One region of the Vibrio sp. ED004 genome, then DNA from elsewhere that is predicted to be linked to it. Evidence: predicted binding sites of a transcription regulator. Region 1 holds the regulator's gene; the other holds the start of a gene.
The links. Region 1 encodes PurR, which represses purine synthesis genes. Its sites were predicted from a motif close to TNANGNAAACGTTTNCNTNA; they were not measured.
Positions count from the first base shown of each region.

Region 2: a site for PurR is predicted at 6,269-6,288, ahead of ITG10_RS04140 (NCS2 family permease). Genes of this name have one in related genera too.

Region 1 covers NZ_CP066149.1:411,729-419,986, forward strand. The annotation lists gene mukE (chromosome partition protein MukE) at 1-617, opposite strand, end outside; gene mukF (chromosome partition protein MukF) at 598-1,935, opposite strand; gene cmoM (tRNA uridine 5-oxyacetic acid(34) methyltransferase CmoM) at 2,061-2,846, opposite strand; gene elyC (envelope biogenesis factor ElyC) at 2,962-3,810, shown strand; gene torR (two-component system response regulator TorR) at 4,012-4,725, opposite strand; gene torD (molecular chaperone TorD) at 5,012-5,659, shown strand; gene purR (HTH-type transcriptional repressor PurR) at 5,974-6,978, shown strand; cyclic di-GMP riboswitch class I at 7,149-7,234, shown strand; gene ITG10_RS01755 (TfoX/Sxy family DNA transformation protein) at 7,362-7,952, shown strand; gene ITG10_RS01760 (TVP38/TMEM64 family protein) at 8,085-8,258, shown strand, end outside.
Region 2 covers NZ_CP066149.1:959,883-968,140, reverse strand. The annotation lists partial or broken gene ltrA (group II intron reverse transcriptase/maturase) at 350-1,633, shown strand; gene ITG10_RS04155 (succinylglutamate desuccinylase/aspartoacylase family protein) at 1,789-2,835, opposite strand; gene ITG10_RS04150 (DUF3332 domain-containing protein) at 3,107-3,646, shown strand; gene ITG10_RS04145 (aminoacyl-histidine dipeptidase) at 3,772-5,244, opposite strand; gene ITG10_RS04140 (NCS2 family permease) at 6,309-7,598, shown strand; gene tet(34) (oxytetracycline resistance phosphoribosyltransferase domain-containing protein Tet(34)) at 7,683-8,147, shown strand; gene frsA (esterase FrsA) at 8,237-8,258, shown strand, end outside.

The DNA.
Region 1 (8,258 bases):
TCACGGATAAGACGCAGTTGAGCTTCTTTCATGTCATCGCCAACACGTACGTCAGCACCAAAGCGGAATACCGCTTCGCTGATACGGAATTTGCCCGTCTCACCAATCGCAATCAACATGCCGATACGACGTAAGCGACGTAGAGAAGTACGCACTTTTTCAAACAGTTTCTCTTTGTCTAAGTCAGAACCCGACGCACGGTTGGTAGCTAGCTTCATGAGTTTTTTCTCATCCGCTAACGACATCAACTCATCAAACAGCTCTTGGTTAGTGAAGATACCTTCATGAGCAAGACGCTCTGGGCTTAGGTATAAGAAACACAATACCTTACCAACAAGCATGTCCAGCTCAGACAAAACACTACGACCGATTAGCGACGTAGAACGCGGACGCAGGTAAAAAAAGCCTTCTGGCGCTTTCACAAGCTCAGTGTTGTAGCGTTGGTAGAAATGCTGAAGCTCAACTTCAAAATCTGAAAGTAACGCGTGGTTATCTAAGTCTTCTGTTGAAATATGCTTACCTGAACGCAGCATGCTGTCTAGCGCAGGGAACAATGGGTTCGCTATCGCTTTTACCAGTTTCTCTGGCATGTAATCATCAGTACTTGTTAATGACATTGGCTTGTACCTTTGCACCGAAATCGTTGATTGCCTGCCAATCTGGCTGAATAGCCTGATAGTCAGACTCTGAGTAACCTAAGCGCACGGCTTGGTCGACAACAATTCTGGCTAAATCAAAATGGTGTGTGCGAGGGTGTGCCGCGAGGTAATCGCGTAGCACAAGGCCAAGATCAATTGGCGCACCTTGCTGTTTGTGAGCTTTTAACATCTCTGCAATTCGGTCTGAAAGCAGATCATTCACTTGCTCAAATTCTTCGTATTCTACGTCGATTGGTGCTTGACCCATTACTTCATCATCACGAAGTACCAAGGCTTCATCACGCAAATCGGTGAGCTTTTCAGCATCGGCGTAGGTCAATAACCAAGGCGCATCAAAGTAGTCGGTAACCGACTGACGCAAGCGTTGGCTAAAGGCACGGTTTTTATCCATATCAATCGCGGTACGGATAAACTTGTGAACGTGGCGGTCGTAACCGATCCACAAATCGATCGCTTGCTGACCCCAACTAGTGATTCGGTCGAGCTTCATCTGCAAGCCGAATAGGGTTTCGCCAACGAACTCGAGTTCATCGTCACCGTAAACAATTTCTTGAATATCGAGGATCTGTGTTTGCAGTTCATCACCCGCCGCTTGCAAGGTGTCTTGCAACTCTTTTAGCGTGGAGGAGGTTTCTGATAGCAAGGTTTCACAGTTGTTGATCGCCTCTCGCCAATCCTTATTTAAAAGGTCGGCAATTTGCTGCTTAACGGTTTGCTGCTGCTCATCCATAACACGTTGGTTAAGATCGATCTGATCGAAAATTTCACCAACCGAATACTTCAGCACGCCGTAAACGTTCTTTCTCCAATGTCCTGGAGTTCCGCCCTTCTGCGCTGCTTCAATGGCTTTCGCCATCTCGTCCGCAACCATAGAAAGCTGGATAGACAATTTTAATTTAGAGAACTGACGGTGACGTAAGTAATAATCTGAGATACCAATCGCTAATGGCGACAAACGGTAAATGCTCGCACCATCCGTGATTTCGCTAGTAAAGCGGCTAATCAGCTTCTGTTTAACCAACTCATTGATGGCGTTATTGGCACGAAACGCAGACGCTTCGCCAGTATCTTCAAACAGTCGAGTGACGATGGTAAATGCATCGTGCAGTTCACCTTCGCCCAACTCTTCATCGAACCTTTCATTGCTTAGTACTGCGATAGCAATCAAAAATGCTAAGCGCTCTGGCGGCAAGTTTAATGAAAAATCATGCTGCTTGACCCAGCCCACCAACTCATCAATTGGCTGCTCTTCGGCAGTTTGAGTCATTTCACTCATTGTGGTTCCTGTTACTGTTCTTCGTCATATCGAACATGTTAGATATGACGCCTATTTCTTTATGACGCGGGCTTCTTACGATTGCATAGCGCATGTTGTGGCTTCTTTTACCACATTCACCGCTGTTATTGCGCAGGTTTTTGAGCCCAAACGTGAATATAACGGCCTAGCGACAGATATGGCTCTTGGCGACATAGCTGTTTTTCTAGTTCCAATACATCTTCAAATTGGTAATCGCCCATGTACTCCATATTACCTATGTAGTCACTAAAAGAGCGAATGCCTGATTTACCACAGATTTCTAGACCAGCGTCTTCTATCCATTGATAAACCTCTTCTGGCTTCAAGCCTTTTTGTGGTTGCAGCTTAAACCGTTTTCGATGTGGCATCCCATTCAATACATGAGGAATGTTGCCACAAATCACATTTTTCAGGACTAATCCGTGGTGGTTGTAAAACATTATCGAGGCAACGCCACCCGGTTTGACTTGTTCAAGCAATAAATCAAGCGCCTCTCTCGGGTCAGCCAGCCATTCCATTACGGCATGAAACATCACAACATCGACTTTCTCATCGAGATGTTCTGACACTTTTTGCACTGGAGAATGGATAAATCGATACTGATCTAACAAACCCGCTTCGTTGATACTTTCTTCGGCAAGCTTAAGCATCTCAGAAGAGAGATCGCACAAAGAAACCTTATGTCCAAGCGCGGCGATTTTCTGCGACATCTGTGCAAGACCACCTCCGGCATCAAGCACATGCAACGGTGTGTCTGAATGCTCAAATTTGCTCAAAGCTTGTTCTAAATCTTCCCATACGATGATCTGACGGATCTCTCCTTTGTCAGAGCCGTAAATATTTTTTGCAAATTTGTGGGCAATATCGTCGAAATTACGGTCTTCAGTCACGGCTACTTGAGTTATTATGTCCTATCGTGCCTGCTATTCTGTCACAGGAATTTCAGGAATAAAGAGGCGATGTCTCTTTTTACTACTAAGTGATGTTTTTTCGGACTATTCGGATATGTTTGAGCTGAAAAAAGTAGTGTCTTCACTATTGATGCCACTGCCAGCAATGTTAATTCTCGCTTTTCTGGGCTTAGCCCTAGTGATGTTTACTACCAAAAGGAAGACTGGTTGCCTAATTACCCTTTCAGCCCTCTGTGGTATTTTCCTAATCGCTTTCCAGCCAGTTTCTAGCCAACTTTTAATGCCAATGGAAAGGCAACACACCGCTTTTTTACCTGTCGACGACACCGTCGATTACGTGATGGTGCTTGGAAGTGGTCATGTCGTTGACGACCAAATCCCACCAACATCAGAACTTAGCCGCACTGGTTTGATGCGTTTGAGTGAAGGGATTCGTATTCTACGTCTTTACCCTGGTGCCAAGCTTATCTTGTCAGGCTACGGCGCGGGCACTGAAGTGAGTAACGCAAGAATGATGGCTAAGGTTGCCCTAGCCCTTGGCGTTGCAAAACCCGATATCATTTTGCTTGAGACAGCAAAAGACACTTGGGAAGAAGCTCGCCAAGCTGCCGCGTTTGTTAAAAACAAAAAGATGGTATTGGTGACATCTGCGAGCCACATGACTCGTGCGCTGAATGAATTCCACGCTGCTGGCATGAAACCATTACCAGCACCAACCAACTACCTTGCACAAGAAGGTATTGTTGAGCCTTGGAATAAGTACATGCCTAAAGCGATCTATCTAGAACAGACAGAGCGTTACTGGCACGAGACCATGGGATTGGTTTGGCAAAGCCTGCGTGACTGGCTAGACACCAGTAACGATCTTTCGGAGGAGCCAATTGTTGTTCCTGAGCCTTCGAGCTTGATTGAGGAAGACGGTGAAGTTTCTGCAGCGCAGTAGACTCAACCTGATGCTTCTCTCTGCTTATGTTTAACTCAGCCTATTATTTCAATCGGCTTATTGGCAGGCAGAATCGTAAAACAACTAGTAGGCTGTCAGTTCGATAACGACAACAACTAAGCAATAAAAAAGCCGAGACATCAATGATATCTCGGCTTTTTCGTTCATATGTCGTTGCTAACTAGAAGTTCACGCAGAACATTAGTCACCAGCAAACATGTAACCTTCACCGTGAACCGTCACAAAGATTTGTGGGTTCTTAGGGTCGAATTCCATTTTGGCACGCATACGACGAATCAGTACATCGATCGTACGGTCATTCGGTGCGTCCACTCGGTGACTGATCATATTCAGAATACGTTCGCGACTTAATACTTGGTTAGGGTAAGAAGACAAAGCCACCAACAATTCATATTCAGCTTTAGTCAGCTTCACTGGCTCGCCGTTTTTGCTTAGCGCACGACGAGGGATATCAAATGTCCACTCACCGAAACGAACCACAGACTCGTCTGATGTTTCTTCTACTGCGCCTGCTGCCGTTTTACGAGCGGCAGAAATACGCCAAAGTAGGTTTTTAACTCGAACCAATAACTCGCGAAGTTCGAAAGGTTTAGTAACGTAATCGTCCGCGCCCATTTCAAGGCCAACGATTTTGTCGATGCTATCCGTGCGTCCAGTAACTAAAATAATTCCAATGTCTGATTGACTGCGTAATTCGCGAGTTAGCATCAATCCATCTTCGCCTGGTAAGTTGATGTCCAGCATAATGAGGTCAACGTTGTTTTCATCTAACACGTTTCTCATTTGAGCGCCGCTTTCTGCTTCGCTCACTGTGTAACCTTCGTTCTGGAAATATCCAACCAGTTTACTGCGGGTTACCACATCATCTTCTACGACTAATACGTGATAGCTCATCTACACCACTTTTCTTATTTAATAGTTTCAGTAACTATTCTATTCATAACTAGTAACAATTCTAGTGTTACAGAAGATAAAAGCCAGAAAGATGAATCTTTTTTGATACAAGACAATCTTAAACCTTGCTATTTATCGCCCATCGCAATTCAATATAGGCATTACTACTAACGAGTAACTTTGCGTTTCGCAAATAACCTTGTTATTCAGCCTTGGTGTTTATATCCCAAATCACTTGACGATATTGAGTATACAAACGCCGCAAGACTAAATCAGGATCCAAGAAATGAAAGATACGAAAGCGTTCAACGAGCAAAGAGCAGAAATCTACTGGTGGCTATCAAGCTTATTCGCCAAAGAGCTCACTCAAGAAGAACTCGATCACTACCACTCTGTTGAGATTCGTTCTTTCCTAACTGGTTTAGGTGAAAATGAAACACTAAAGCCAGCGATTGATAGCTTAGTTGACGCACTAAACCGTCTTCAAATACGTGAAGATGCTCAACTGGAACTGTCTGCTGACTTTTGTGACCTTTTCTTAAAGACAGATAAACATGGTGCCCTTCCATACGCTTCTATGTACATCGGTGAGACTGGCCTATTAAACGATAAGCCTGCAAAAGAGATGGAAGAGATCATGGCTAAACACAATTTAGTGGTTAACCAAGACCTGAAAGAGCCAGCAGACCACATTGCTATCGAACTCGACTTCCTTGGTAACTTGATCATTCGTTCTAACGAAACAGATCTTGAAGAAGAGCTAGAGAAGTCTTTTGCTGTTCAACAGCATTTTATCGAGCAACAACTCCTAACTTGGGTACCAAAATTCAACGTTAAATGTCATGACGTTGATGAATTCGGTTTCTACGCTTCAGTCTCATCTCTGCTACTCGCATTCTGTCAGTTGGACACTCAATATTTAGCTGGTGAATAGCTTATTGGGCGACTAAGTAAATAAATTCAGTAGAATGTGACAATTCACCCGGATTTCTGGGTGAATTTTATTGCGAGTAATTTCTAGTCAGTCTAAAATTGTGACCGCAAACGATAAAATATGAAACATTCACGAAATGCTATGCTTATTAAAGTTCAGAGCATTTCGGTGTTAAGACAAGCCGCTCATAGCGGTTTTTTGTTTTTTAGCACTTTAGTACCCAAAGAGCCCTACAAATTTAAGCTCTTAGTTAGGTAGCTTAACGGCTACTTCATTCCGTACTTTGGGAAAGTAGCTTCTAATAGGATAAAACCATGGCCACTATAAAAGATGTCGCTCGCTTAGCCGGCGTATCAACAACAACCGTTTCTCACGTAATCAACAAAACACGTTTTGTTGCAGAAGCGACTCAAGAAAAAGTAAACAAAGCCGTAGATGAACTGAACTATGCACCAAGCGCGGTTGCTCGTAGTTTGAAGTGCAATACAACACGCACTATCGGCATGCTTGTTACTCAATCAACCAACCTATTCTTCTCTGAAGTTATCGATGGTGTTGAGAGTTACTGCTACCGTCAAGGTTACACTTTGATTCTGTGTAACACGGGTGGTATCTATGAGAAGCAACGTGACTACATTCGAATGCTTGCAGAGAAACGTGTAGATGGCATCTTAGTTATGTGTTCAGACCTAACTGAAGAACTAAGAGAGATGTTAGATCGTCACGCTGACATCCCTAAAGTGATTATGGACTGGGGCCCAGAGAGTTCTCAAGCTGACAAGATCATCGATAACTCTGAAGAAGGTGGCTACCTAGCAACCAAATACCTTATTGAGCGCGGTCACTCTAAGATTGCTTGTTTAAGTGGCCACTTAGACAAAGCGGCCTGTGTAGAACGTATCGCAGGTTACAAACGCGCACTCAACGAAGCTAAGATTACTGCTGATGACAACATGATCATTGAAGGTAACTTCGAGTGTGATACTGCTGTTCTTGCTGCAGAGCAAATCGTAGAAATGAAAGATCGCCCAACAGCGGTATTCTGTTTCAACGATACAATGGCGCTGGGCTTAATGAGCCGACTGCAAGAAAAAGGCATCCGTATCCCTGAAGATATCTCAGTGATCGGTTACGACAACATCGAACTGGCTGAGTACTTCTCTCCACCGTTAACAACGGTTCACCAACCTAAACGTCGTGTTGGTAAAAATGCATTCGAGATTTTATTAGAACGTATAAAAGACAAAGATCACGAGAAACGAGTCTTCGAAATGCACCCTGAGATTGTTGAACGAAGTACAGTTAAAACGTTAAATTAATTGATAAAACGAGTTTTATTTCATTAAGCGCACCTTTGGGTGCGCTTTTTTTATCAACAACTATAATGAACCTATATGCACAACAGAAAGATCATTAATTGAAGCAATATCACATTTTGAAATAACAAGTGTGAGCCTCATTCAACAAAAACTTTATTCTATTCAATCAGTCACGCACAGGGCAAACCACTTGAAAAAGTGGGACGCAAAGCTTCCGGCCTAAACCACTCGTTGGTATGGTAGCGGGGTTACCGATGGCAAAATGCAGTAACTACTGACAATTTAGTAATTTACAGCCTATTGACAATTTAATTGCAACATTTTGCTAATCTCTCGGACCTGCTTATTTGGTGGCGTAGTTCAAATACACCGAGATAAATAACATGGATAAACCGATACTAAAGGACTCAATGAAGTTATTTGAGCCCCTAGGAAAAATTAAGTCACGCTCAATGTTTGGTGGATTCGGTCTTTTTGCTGATGACACTATGTTTGCTCTGGTTGTTAATGACCAGTTGCATATACGGGCAGACAAATGCACAACGAAGCAATTCGAACAACAAGGGTTTCAACCGTACGTCTACAAAAAACGTGGTTTCCCTGTCGTTACTAAATATTTCGCTTTACCTGAAGGCCTGTGGCAAGACCAAGAGAAGATCTTGGAACTCGCAACGACGTCTCTGGGTTTCGCTAAAGAAGAAAAAGCTGAACAGTCTTCTGCTAAGCCAACTCGACTCAAAGATCTGCCGAATCTTCGACTCGCTACTGAGCGTATGTTGAAAAAAGCAGGAATCGATTCCGTTGAACGTTTATATGAATCTGGCTCTGTAAACGCCTTTAACGCCATCAAGGAATCGCATGCGTCCTCTGTCAGTATTGAATTACTGTGGGCGCTAGAAGGTGCGATCAATGGAACACATTGGTCTGTTATACCGCAGCAGCGTCGTGAAGAGCTTATCAATCGCGTCAATTAACTTTGTCAGTTCAAACTATCTATATAACTAAGCCGCATTTCTGCGGCTTTTTTTATATCTGCTGAAAGTTAATCTATGCTTTGCCTGTCTATCTATACTAATGGTATGCATTGAAAATTAGAGGAAGTATCAATGAGTAAGAAAATGATATTGGGTATTGTGTTAGTCGTAACCATCATCTTGTTAGGCGTCAATTTTGGCCAGTACCTAACGCTTGAAAACGCCAAGGCCCAACAAGCCGTTTTGAATGACTACATTGACAGCAACTTTATTGCCGCCGCTGCTATCTATTTTATCGCGTACGTA
Region 2 (8,258 bases), 550 kb from region 1:
GCCCAGTAATGGTGTGGAGGAGAAAACTTAGCTGACCATCAGCATCAAGTCTGATGGAGCACTGAAATGCCAAAAGCACTCAGTGCTGCGAAGGGAGGAAGTACACTTTAAGTCTGTGATGAACAGATGTTTTTTTTCAGTGATACCCAAACCGAATCGCTATCGGGGTATTCCTAGTTTGGTTGATTGTGGAAGCAAGATACTGAGCTAAGAAACCGTATAGGGGAGTAACTCTGACACACTTCAGTAAATTGCCATTGAGCTAGAAGGCTGAATAGCAGAGAGAAATAACACCCACACTGGACATGAAACACTTGTCCCCACACAGCACACAACCCAAGGAGAGAAAGTGCGAGTTTATTACAGTTTATATGGTCATCTGCTCAACAAAGAGAGGCTGTATAAAGGGTTTAAAAAGGTAAAGAAAGCGAAAGGCGCGGCTGGAATAGATGAGCAGAGCCTGAGCGACTACGCCGAAAATCTGAGTGATAACCTCGATCAACTCCTCTCTGAACTCAAAACCAAGCAATACAAACCTCAGCCAGTCAAACGAGTAGAGATACCCAAAGAAGACGGAGGGGTACGATTGCTTGGGATCCCAACCGTTAGGGACAGAGTTGTCCAACAAGCACTCAATGATATCCTCACCCCATCTTCGAAGAGCAATTTCACCCATCAAGTTTTGGGTATAGACCGAATCGAAGTTGTCACGATGCAATCAACAAATCCACGATGTTTATCCGCCGATACGGATTACAGCACGTCGTAGATATGGACTTGTCGAAGTGCTTTGACAAACTCGACCATGAGTTGATCCTCAAGAGCATCAGAAGGCGAGTCACAGATAGCAGCGTGTTAGAGCTGATAAAACAGTTTCTGAAAAGTGGCGTGATGATAGACGGTAGTTGGCAGGAGACAGAGCTAGGAAGTCCACAAGGTGGTGTTATCAGTCCTTTGATTGCCAATATCTACCTTGATGCGTTTCGATCAGGAAATGCGAAAGCGTGACCATAGGCTCGTTCGTTATGCGGATGACATACTCATCTTTTGTCGTAGCAAGGCAGGAGCAGAGAATGCCCTTGCACAAGCGACGAAGATCCTAGAAGGAGAGCTTAAACTCACAGTGAATCAGACGAAATCACATATAGCGCACAGCCGTGATGGCGTGAAGTTCTTAGGTGTAGAAATCGGGAGTCAATTTACCCGCATTCAAACTAAGAAACTGAAAGGGTTCAAAAGTAAAGTTAAAGCGACTGACAAAGCGAGGTGCGGTAAGCCACTTGAGCAAGTCATAAAAACTTTAAACCCAGTGTTAAGAGGGTTCAGTCAATACTTCAGGATCACCAATAGCAGCAGAGAGTTCTCAAGGTTAGCAGGGTGGCTACGAAGAAGACTTCGTAGTATCCAGTTGAAACTTTGGAAGAAGCCTCAACGGTTACACCGAAGGTTAAAACAGTTAGGGTATAAGCCGCCGTTCCAACATATCTCAATGACAAGTTGGGTCAGTGCAGCGAGTCCCCTATCAAGCTATGCGATGCCAAATCAATGGTTTAATGACCAAGGGTTGGTAAATCTTGGAACAATAAGGACAGGGCATGTGTTCAGCCAATATGCTGAATGGAAGTGTGCATGAGCCGTATACGAGGTCCGTACGTACGGTTCTGTGAGAGGGATGAGGCGGTAACGCCTCACCCTACTCGATGTTTGTGGAGTTCGTTTCTATTTTGCCTAAGACCGACGTTTTTAGCTTTAGCTTGTCGCTTTTAACGTCGATCTCTTGCACTTTAATCAGTTGTTTAGCGCAGTTAGCCAATCGTCTTCTGCTACTTCTTCAATGTAGCTTTCTACTGATTGTCCCACTTCTTCATCGTCTTGTTTGAAGTAAGCGATGTGGAACACAGCATCACCTTCGTTTACCAAAGGCAGAGTCTGCTGACCAATCACGATACCACCTTTGGTTGTGATCACTTGCCCTTCTTGGTGACCTAGCGGAGAACTGATGTAAGCCAGAGTTTGTCCTGCTTCAACTTGTTCGCCCAGTCTTACCATATTACGCAAGATGCCGTCTGATTCCGCACGGATCCAGCTGGTTGATTTACTCAATACTGGTTCTGGCAACTTCTTACGGTTCGGGCGCAGCATGCCGATTTCTTTCATTACTTGGTGAATACCCAAGTAGCCAGCACGAATCGCTAGATGATCGAAACGCAGCGCTTCACCACCTTCGTAAGTTAATACAGGAATACCAAGTTTTTCTGCTTCGCTACGCAGTGAACCGTCACGCAGTGGAGAATCAATGATCACTGGTGTTGCGAATGCTTTCGCGATGCGCATTGTTTCTGGGTTCGATAGGTTTGCACGAATCTGTGGCAGATTGGTACGGTGAATCGCACCCGTGTGTAGATCCAAGATGTAATCACAGTGCTTCGCCACGTTCTCGAAGAAAGTGTAAGCGATACGCGATGTTAGTGATCCTTTCTCACTACCTGGGAAGCAACGGTTTAGGTCGCGACGGTCTGGTAGGTAACGAGACTTATGGATGAAGCCGAACACGTTAACGATAGGCACGACAATCAAAGTACCTTTCAGTTTCTTTGGATCGATAGCGTTCGTCAGTTGTCGAGCAATCTCAACACCGTTTAGCTCGTCGCCGTGGATCGCCGCGTTTACCATCAGTGTTGGGCCCGCTTGGCGACCGTGAATGATTTCAATCGGGATCGAAAGTGGAGAGTGCGTGTAAAGCTGAGCTGCTTGCAGTTCAATCTCCATTCGTTGTCCTGGCTGAACAGTATAACCAAGTAATTCGAATGGTTGATTAGGTTTTAGTCTTGCCATTTAGGTTGTTCTCAACATGGTGATAATTCGTTAACACGGAATGTATCAATCGTTGATTTTTAGTACGAATCAATCACTTTACGGTCACGACAAAAGTTTTTTATGAAGGGGCTTCAGAATTGGTTTCAGTTTTTGATTTGGTGAATTAGAAGGTGTTTCAAATTGTGAATTTCCTGACAATACATTGATTTAGCTCTGATATTTGTTGTTTGCTTGCTTGGTATTATCCATCGCCATTTTTTGGCGGCCAAATTCAAATATCGAGATAAAAATGAAAAAAACAATTTCAAAAGTCGTTGCACTGGCGGTGGTTTCTGTCGCTTTATCTGGCTGTGTTGGTAGTAACGCAGTAACGGGTTACCTAATGAAGTTCAACATTAAGGCTGTTGATAACCGTTACGCACGTGGTGGCTTGAACATGCTACTTGCACCTGTTTACGGCCTAACGGTTGCTGCTGATTACCTGGTATTCAACTCACTAGAGTTCTGGACTGGTAGCAACCCACTGACTGGTTCTCCACACATCTTTGATACAAAGACTGACACTTACCTAGACATCAACCATCAGTTGGATCCGTCTTTAACGGAAGCGCCTGTTGGTCCTATCACGAGTGCAGATGTGATCGAGAAAGGTCAAATGCAGCAGATTGATGAAAACACGATCCAAATGGACATTACTTACCAATCTGGTGAGCGAGCGACGCTAATCGGTGTTCGCGATGGCGAGATGGTGACCTACTTCATCGATGGCGAAGTGGTTGCACAAACTTCAATTGATGAGCTAGAAAGCTACGCGGCTTCACGCGCTTAATATCTTAGTTGATCGCAAAGCTTAGATACAAAAACAGGTACTCATTGAATACCTGTTTTATTTTGTCTCGAATAAAAGGTGCTTACTGAAAAGCACGATTTACTGAACAAACATAGCTTATCGAATTAAGCTTTTTCTGGGATTGCTTCAAGCAGTGCAACCATTTGGTTCCAGAATAGCTCAACGGTGTCGATCTTCACTTTCTCATCTGGAGAGTGAGGGAACTTGATCGTTGGGCCGAAAGAAACCATATCCATGTTCGGGTAAGGTTCTTTGAATAGACCGCACTCAAGACCAGCATGGATAACCATGATGTTTGGCTTGTGACCGTAGATACCTTCGTACATGTCGCGGAAGATGTGCATGATTTCTGAATCAGCGTCTGGCTTCCAACCTGGGTAAGCGCCAGAGAACGCGATGTTCGCGCCTGCTAGTTCAGCAACAGAGTTCAGCATGCCTTCAACTTGCTTACGACCAGAGTCGATCAGAGAACGAATCAGGCAAAGTACAGTGATTGAGTTCTCTTCTGTAGTGATAACACCAACGTTTAGAGACGTTTCAACAACACCTTCGATCTCGTCACTCATACGAATCACGCCGTTTGGCGCCGCGTTTAGTGCAGCGATAAAGCGAGCTTGGTCAGCTGCAGCCAGAGCGCCCATTTTAACCGAAGCTTCTTCGTTGAACGTAACAATGCTGTCTTCTACTTTACCTAGCTCTGTTGAAAGAAGCTCTGTGTAGTAGTTGTATAGCGAAGCCAGTTTCTCTTGGTTTGCAGCAGGTACTGCAACTGTTACGAAGCCTTCACGAGGAATCGCGTTACGAAGGCTACCACCTTTGAATTCTACGATGCGTAGGTCTAGCTCTTTCGCGTGACCCGCTAGGAAGCGAGCAAGCAGTTTGTTCGCGTTTGCACGACCAGTGTGGATGTCACAACCAGAGTGACCGCCTTTAAGGCCTTTTAGCGTTAGCTTACGTGTTACGAAGTCAGCAGGAATTGCGTTACGTGCCACATCAAATGTCATTGCGCCGTCGATACCGCCAGCACAACCCATGTACACTTCGCCTTCTTGCTCAGAATCGGTGTTAAGAAGAATGTCACCTTCTAACCAACCTGCTTCAAGACCGAAAGCACCTGTCATGCCTGCTTCTTCGTCTACTGTTAGTAGAACTTCGATAGGGCCGTGCTTGATTTCGTTTGAAGCAAGAACTGCCAAACAAGAAGCCATGCCCATGCCGTTATCAGCACCAAGCGTTGTGCCTTTTGCTGTAACCCACTCACCATCGATGTATGGTTGGATTGGATCTTTAGCGAAGTCATGAACGGTGTCTTCGTTCTTTTGTGGAACCATATCGATGTGAGCTTGTAGCACCACACCTTTTTTGTTTTCCATACCCGGCGTTGCTGGCTTCTTGATGAATACGTTGCCCGTTGGGTCACGACGTACATCTAGGCCTTGCTCTGTTGCCCAAGCAATAATGTATTGAGCAAGCTCTTCTTCATGCTTTGAAGGGTGTGGGATTGAGCAAATCTTATCGAAGAACTGCCAAATAGGGGCAGGGGATAATTTACTGATCTCAGAATGGAATTCAGACACGGATGACTCCTTTTTTATTTGATAACCATATGTTTAGGGTTTTTATGGGTGAAAACTTAGAACAAAAATCTAAAATATGGGTCTGTTTTGATGGCAACAGCATACCACTAGAGTGTTTTGACGAGTAGCGCTTCTAAACCTGAAATGCCTCAAATTTTGAACGCCATCTTGTTCATTTGATCTTGAATAAGTGTGTTGATGCTTATAAGTGGTGCAAGCAAACGTTTGTTTAAGTCTGTTTTGTAATTTAATTACAAAATTAAGTTTGCAAAATAACCATAAATGGCGAAAAGTGTGACCTGAAGCAAAAAATACTTGTAATCTTTTTTCTTTGAGGTATATTAATAACCAACTTCTGAAGTGAAGAGTAAATGCTCAAAGGATGAGTCCGTTTTATCGCCTCCAAGGAACCGAGAAATCAAATTCGTTTTTTATTGATTTATTAAGGTGATAGTTATGAAAGGTTTACCATCTGCAATGTTCTGGCTTAACAGCTCTGTTTACACTAGCAACTTTGCATACCCTACAAGCTTCGGTTACTAATACCGTAAGCATGTAACTCGAACAGTTTTGTTCACCCCTATATATTGGAATTCTTTTACAGCCCTTTTGGTTGACAGATTCTACCGCCACTCAGTTTTGAGTGGCGTTTTTTTTGCCTGCTACTTTTCCAAACCGCTTTATCTTGTCACTTTCCCTGCTGTTCTGCGTGGTTGTTTTTTAAACGCCAAAATATCAATTTGCGCCTTATTACTGATCCTGTTGAAAAATACACAACTCTTGTGGGTTTGAATTCAGAATTTAATGGCTAGATTCTCTATCAAAATAACCGATGGTCGAAAAAGTAACCAAGATTTCTCATTGTGATTATTAGTCTTAATTTACTGTTTATTATGGTTATTTCTTTATGAATACTTCGTTTTTAATCGCTTTGTTTCATACGGCATTCTGATAAATATCGATTAGAGCCTTAATTCTATCTGGAATTTGTTATTTGATAACTTTATAATCCACAGCCAATCGATTACGCAACCGTTTACTTTTTACCCTTATAGGATTCGATAATGTTCGAAAAGCTATTCAAACTCAGTGAAAACGGCACCAATGTGCGCACTGAAATCATCGCAGGTCTAACAACCTTCCTAACAATGGCTTACATCATTTTTGTAAACCCAATGATTCTAGCTGATGCTGGTATGGACCATGGCGCTGTATTTGTAGCAACCTGTTTAGCGGCTGCTATCGGCTGTTTCATCATGGGCTTTGTTGCTAACTACCCAATCGCTCAAGCACCAGGTATGGGTTTGAACGCATTCTTTACCTACGCAGTGGTTATGGGTATGGGGTATACGTGGCAAGTTGCTCTGGCAGCGGTTTTCGTATCAGGCGTAATCTTCATTTTCTTAAGTATCTTTAAGATCCGTGAATGGATTATCAACTCGATTCCTATGTCTCTACGTGTTGGTATCTCTGCGGGTATCGGTCTTTTCCTAGCGTTTATTGCACTGAGCAATGCAGGCATCGTGGTTTCTAACCCTGCAACTAAAGTCTCTCTGGGCGATATTACTGCGATTGCTCCTATCCTAGGTTCATTAGGCTTCTTCCTTACGATTGCTCTTGTTCACCGTGGTGTGAAAGGCGCAGTAATGATTGCGATTCTAGCAATCACGGCTCTTGGTATTATTATTGGTGACGTTCAATACGGCGGCATCATGTCTACTCCACCAAGCCTAGCTCCTACCTTCATGCAGCTTGATTTCTCTGCTGTATTTGAAATCGGTATGATTTCAGTAGTATTCGCATTCTTGTTCGTCGATTTGTTCGATACTGCGGGTACGCTAGTGGGTGTTGCAACGAAAGCAAACCTAATCAAAGAAGACGGTAAACTACCTCGTCTAAACAAAGCACTGCTTGCTGATTCTACAGCAACGTCTATTGGTGCATTGCTAGGTACATCAAACACAACTTCTTATGTTGAGAGTGTTGCAGGTGTCGCTGAAGGTGGTCGTACAGGTCTAACAGCGGTTGTTGTTGGTATCTTATTCCTATTGGCTCTTTTCTTCTCGCCACTTGCAGGTATGATTCCGGCTTACGCAACATCAGGCGCGCTTTTCTATGTAGCAATTCTGATGATGTCTGGCCTAGTTGGCATTGATTGGCGTGATCTTACGGAAGCTGCACCAGTCGTGGTAACATGTCTGCTAATGCCGCTGACGTACTCTATCGCTGAGGGTATCTCACTAGGTTTCATCGCTTACGCTGCAATTAAGCTGCTAAGTGGTAAAGGTCGCGACGTTTCACCTGCTGTGTGGGTAATGTCGGCTATCTTTATTCTTAAATACATTTTCGCTTAATCGTCTAGATTTCTGCTTAATCGCTGAAGGGGCTATGTACGACATAGCCTCTAATAACATGACAAAATTATTAGGTTTTATACTATGAGCAACAAATTCGTTATCACTTGGGACAACATGCAGACTTACTGCCGTCAACTAGCTGAAAAGCAAATGCCAGCAGAGCAGTGGAAAGGCATCTGGGCGGTAAGCCGTGGTGGTTTGGTTCCTGGTGCAATCTTGGCTCGTGAGCTAGGTATTCGTCACGTAGATACGATTTGTATTTCTAGCTACGACCACGATCACCAACGTGATATGACAGTAGTTAAAGCACCTGAAGGTGACGGCGAAGGCTTCCTAATCGTTGAAGACCTAGTGGACAGTGGTGACACTGCACGCAAGCTTCGCGAAATGTACCCGAAAGCGAAACTGATCGCAGTATGTGCAAAACCATCTGGCGCACACCTACTAGACGAGTACATCGTAGATATCGCTCAAGATACATGGATTGAGCAACCTTGGGATACAAGCCTAAGCTACGTTGAGCCAGTAAATCGCAAGTCAAAATAAGCCTAAACTTAGTTTTTTGAGAAATGACCCTTTATAGGGTCATTTTTTTTTATATGATTAGTGACAACCATTTCTTATTAAGTATCCCAATGTCTGAATCAGAAGAAACGA